DNA from 2 places in the Pseudoalteromonas sp. 19-MNA-CIBAN-0066 genome. Region 2 is predicted to be linked to the other one. Evidence: predicted binding sites of a transcription regulator. Region 2 holds the regulator's gene; the other holds the start of a gene.

Region 1 (2,418 bases), on a different contig from region 2:
TCTGCGATTGCAGCACTTATAGCATCGCTGTCGTGGCCATCAACACCGCTAATTACATGCCAACCGTACGCTTTAAAGCGAGCTGGCGTATCATCGGTAAACCAACCTTCTACTTCGCCATCGATTGAAATGCCGTTGTCATCCCAAAATGCAACAAGTTTACCTAGGCCTAATGTGCCTGCAAGTGAACCTGCTTCATGAGAAATGCCTTCCATTAGGCAGCCGTCGCCCATAAATGCATAGGTAAAGTGATCAACAATATCGTGACCTTCGCGGTTAAACTGTGCAGCTAGCGCTTTTTCGGCAATTGCCATACCTACTGCGTTAGTGATCCCTTGACCTAACGGGCCCGTAGTAGTTTCGATTCCTGGTGCATAACCGTACTCTGGGTGACCAGGTGTTTTTGAATGCATTTGACGGAAGTTTTTAATTTCGTCTAACGGTAAATCATAACCCGTTAAATGTAATAAAGAATAAATAAGCATTGAACCGTGGCCGTTCGATAATATAAAGCGATCTCGGTCAGCCCACTCTGGGTTTGTTGGGTTATGTTTTAGATAATCGCGCCATAATACTTCTGCGATATCTGCCATGCCCATAGGGGCTCCAGGATGACCAGATTTGGCCTTTTGTACTGCGTCCATTGACAAGACACGAATAGCATTTGCAAGTTCTTTGCGAGATGGCATGAATTCTCCTACCTTAATATATTTTTGCGCGGGTATTTATGTATTCGATTATGCCGCCGTATAACTTGGCGACTAGTGTATAGTCCATTCTTACTTATTGTAGGGGCGGTGTGCAATTAAAAACCCATAATAATAGGTCATTATGAATATTTTTTGAGACCGAAAAGTTATTAAATATTTTATTTAGACGTCTAGGCGTAAAAACACTATGCAAGGTGTTTTGTTTTCGATAAAATACGCCCCTTAATTTTTAAGCGCTAATACCGACGTTTGTGAAGCGCAATATTTGTGAGCAGAAATACAATGGCAAAACATTTATTTACTTCTGAATCTGTTTCTGAAGGTCATCCGGATAAAATCGCCGATCAAATCTCTGATGCGGTACTTGATGCTATCCTTGAGCAAGATTCTCATGCCCGAGTTGCGTGTGAAACTTACGTAAAAACCGGTATGGTTATGGTTGGTGGTGAAATCACTACTAGCGCATGGGTTGATATCGAAGAAATTACACGTAAAACAATTCGCGACATTGGCTACACTAATTCAGATATGGGTTTTGATGCAGATTCATGTGCAATTTTAAACACTATTGGTAAACAGTCTCCTGACATTAACCAAGGTGTTGACCGTACTAGCCCAGAAGAGCAAGGCGCTGGCGATCAAGGCTTAATGTTTGGTTACGCATGTAACGAAACTGAAGTACTAATGCCTGCTCCTATTACCTACTCACACCGTTTAGTGCAGCGCCAAGCACAGGTTCGTAAAAGCGGCGAGCTTAACTGGTTACGCCCAGATGCAAAATCACAAGTTACGTTTGCATACGAAAACGGCAAGCCAGTAGGTATTGATGCTGTTGTACTTTCTACGCAGCACAGCGAAGATATTTCACAAAAAGATTTAATCGAAGCGGTGATGGAAACTATCATCAAGCCGGTACTTCCTGCTGAGCTAATTACTAGCGCGACTAAGTTTTTTATTAACCCAACAGGTCGCTTTGTAATTGGCGGACCAATGGGCGATTGTGGCTTAACCGGTCGTAAAATCATTGTAGATACCTACGGCGGCATGGCTCGTCACGGTGGCGGTGCTTTCTCTGGTAAAGATCCATCAAAAGTTGACCGTAGTGCTGCCTATGCTGCACGTTATGTTGCTAAAAACATTGTTGCTGCTGGCCTTGCTGATAAGTGTGAGCTACAAGTATCGTACGCTATTGGTATTGCAGAGCCTACGTCTATAAGCGTAGAAACCTTTGGTACCAGCAAACTAGAAGAAAGCCGTTTAATTGAGCTTATTCGTGAGCACTTTGACTTGCGCCCTTACGGTTTAATTAAAATGCTTGATTTAGAGCGCCCTATCTACCTTCCAACGGCGGCTTACGGCCACTTTGGTCGTGAAGAGTTCCCTTGGGAGCGTACTGATAAAGCAGAAGCACTTCGCGCTGCTGCTGGTCTTTAAGCCAACATACTATTAAAAATATAAACGGCCCTTTTAAGGGTCGTTTTTATATCTAAAGCTTATTATTCAAGCCGTGAAACATAAATCACTCTCGAATTGTTTTGCACTTTCGGTATATACTCGTTTTACTATAAAAGCTTAGGGAATTAAAAATGGCCGACAACTTTCGTGTTACCTTTGTAGGACTCGCTGAGGGCGTTGACAGCAAAGCTGTTACTGCCATGCTTGCTACTAAATTAAAAACATCAAATGAAAAAGTGTCGCTTTTTTTTAA
Region 2 (2,418 bases):
ATAAGGGTATCGTACTTTAAGGCATGTTAAGTGTCGCTTTACTCCCTCTCACTTTAACTTAAATTGCAGGATATAATCGCGTTATGTCGGACTTTCGTGAACAAGCACTACATTATCACTCTCACCCCGTTCCAGGTAAAATCAGCATTGAGCTAACCAAGCCTGCAGAAACGGCTCATGATCTCGCTTTAGCTTATAGCCCCGGTGTAGCTGAGCCGGTGCGTGAAATTGCTGCTGACCCTGTAAATGCCTATAAGTACACAGGTAAAGGTAATTTGGTTGCAGTGATCACCAATGGTACTGCTATTTTAGGTTTAGGAAATTTAGGGCCTTTAGCGTCAAAACCGGTAATGGAAGGCAAGGCGTTGTTGTTTAAACGTTTTGCAGGCATTGACTCAATTGATATTGAAGTAAAACACCGCACCACCGAAGACTTTATAAATACTGTGGCTAATATTGCTGATACTTTTGGCGGTATTAACCTTGAAGATATTAAAGCACCAGAGTGTTTTGAAATTGAAAAGGCGCTTATTGAACGCTGTAGTATTCCTGTTTTTCATGATGATCAGCACGGCACGGCTATTGTAACGGCTGCAGGCATGATAAATGCGCTGGAAGTGCAAGGCAAAGATATTGAAGATGCAGTTATTGTATGTTTAGGTGCCGGCGCTGCAGCGATTGCTTGTATGGAGTTATTAATTAAGTGTGGTGCACTGCGTGAACATATTTATATGCTTGATCGTAAAGGTGTTATTCACACTCGCCGTGATGATTTAAACGAGTACAAACAGTTATTTGCTAACAATACCGATAAGCGTACATTACAAGATGTAATTGAAGATGCTGACGTATTTGTTGGTGTGTCGGGCCCTAACTTATTATCGGCCGATGATTTAAAATTAATGGCGGCAAAGCCAGTCGTATTTGCTTGTTCGAACCCAGACCCTGAGATTGATCCGGCATTGGCACACGGCGCACGTAGCGATTTAATTATGGCAACAGGGCGCTCAGATTACCCTAACCAAGTTAATAACGTGTTGTGTTTTCCGTTTATTTTCCGTGGTGCACTTGATGTGCGTGCCAGTGAAATTAACGATGAAATGAAAATTGCAGCAGTTGAAGCTATTCGTAGTATTGCCAAAGAGCCGGTTCCACCAGAAGTACTAAAAGCTGCCGGTGTAGATAAGCTAGCGTTTGGTGCAGAGTATATTATTCCTAAGCCTATGGACCCGCGTTTATTGCCGCGTATTGCTAAAGCAGTTGCATTAGCAGCCATTGCTTCAGGCGTAGCGCAAATAGAGCTGCCAGCAAACTATATGGAATAAGCAGCATTATGTTGCTCGGTATTAAGTTACTTCAGTGTAATTTATAGCCATAAAAAAACCTCAGCATGGCTGAGGTTTTTTTGTTTAAAAGCCGCTGTTTAGTCTTCGTTTAAAACAGGAACTTCTAAGCCCATTTCTTGCATTATTTTTTTCACTTCTTCAGGCACTTTTTCGGCGTTATCTTTACGTAAATCATCATCGTTAGGTAACGGTTGCCCAGTAAACGCATGCAAAAATGCTTCACATAATAGCTCGCTATTAGTTGCATGGCGTAAGTTATTAATTTGCCTACGGGTGCGTTCATCGGTTAGTACTTTTAATACATTTAGCGGGATCGAAACGGTGATCTTTTTAACTTGCTCTGATTTTTTCCCGTGTTCTGCGTATGGGTGAATATACTCGCCATTCCATTTTGCCATAAGATGTATCGTTGCCTCAGATTATTAATTGCTCACCCTACTAAAAAATAGCGCGAATATGCGTGAAATTCTATCGATTTAAACAAATTAGTCAAATACTTGTTGCACAGATGGCTAGGTGTTTAAATGTTTTGACTTCTTAAGTTGAATGAATTACTGTTTTAGACGTCTAAACATCTAAATAAAGCAGGTAATAAATATGAGTGAAAAAAATAAAGCGACAATTGCAGTTCGCAGTGGTGTCGATGCTGATAAGCACCATGGCGCGGTTGTGCCTCCGCTGTATTTATCAACCACTTATTCGTTTGCCGACTTTGATACAAAACGTCAATATGACTATGGCCGCAGTGGTAATCCAAATCGTGATACTTTAGCCCAAGCACTCAGCGAACTCGAAGGTGGTGCTCGCGGCATTATTACTGCAACAGGAATGGCTGCCGTACATTTAGCCACTCAGCTGCTTAATAGTGACGATACGTTAGTGATCCCCCATGATTGTTATGGCGGCAGCTATCGCTTATTTACCTCATTACAAAAGCGCGGCCTATTAAAACTCGAAGTGTTAGATTTAACTAAACCAGAAAGTTTGCAGCAAATTTTAGTAATCAAACCTAAGTTAATTTGGATAGAAACCCCTAGTAACCCTATTTTACGTTTAACTGATATTAAAGCAG

The links. Region 2 encodes MetJ, which represses methionine synthesis genes. Its sites were predicted from a motif close to TAGACGTCTAGACGTCTA; they were not measured.
Region 1: a site for MetJ is predicted at 874-891, ahead of metK (methionine adenosyltransferase). Genes of this name have one in related genera too.

Annotation. Positions count from the first base shown of each region.
Region 1 covers NZ_JBEONZ010000001.1:114,453-116,870, reverse strand. The annotation lists gene tkt (transketolase) at 1-689, opposite strand, end outside; gene metK (methionine adenosyltransferase) at 993-2,144, shown strand; gene AAEZ18_RS00525 (hypothetical protein) at 2,297-2,418, shown strand, end outside.
Region 2 covers NZ_JBEONZ010000004.1:153,962-156,379, reverse strand. The annotation lists gene AAEZ18_RS04405 (malic enzyme-like NAD(P)-binding protein) at 84-1,325, shown strand; gene metJ (met regulon transcriptional regulator MetJ) at 1,424-1,744, opposite strand; gene metB (cystathionine gamma-synthase) at 1,944-2,418, shown strand, end outside.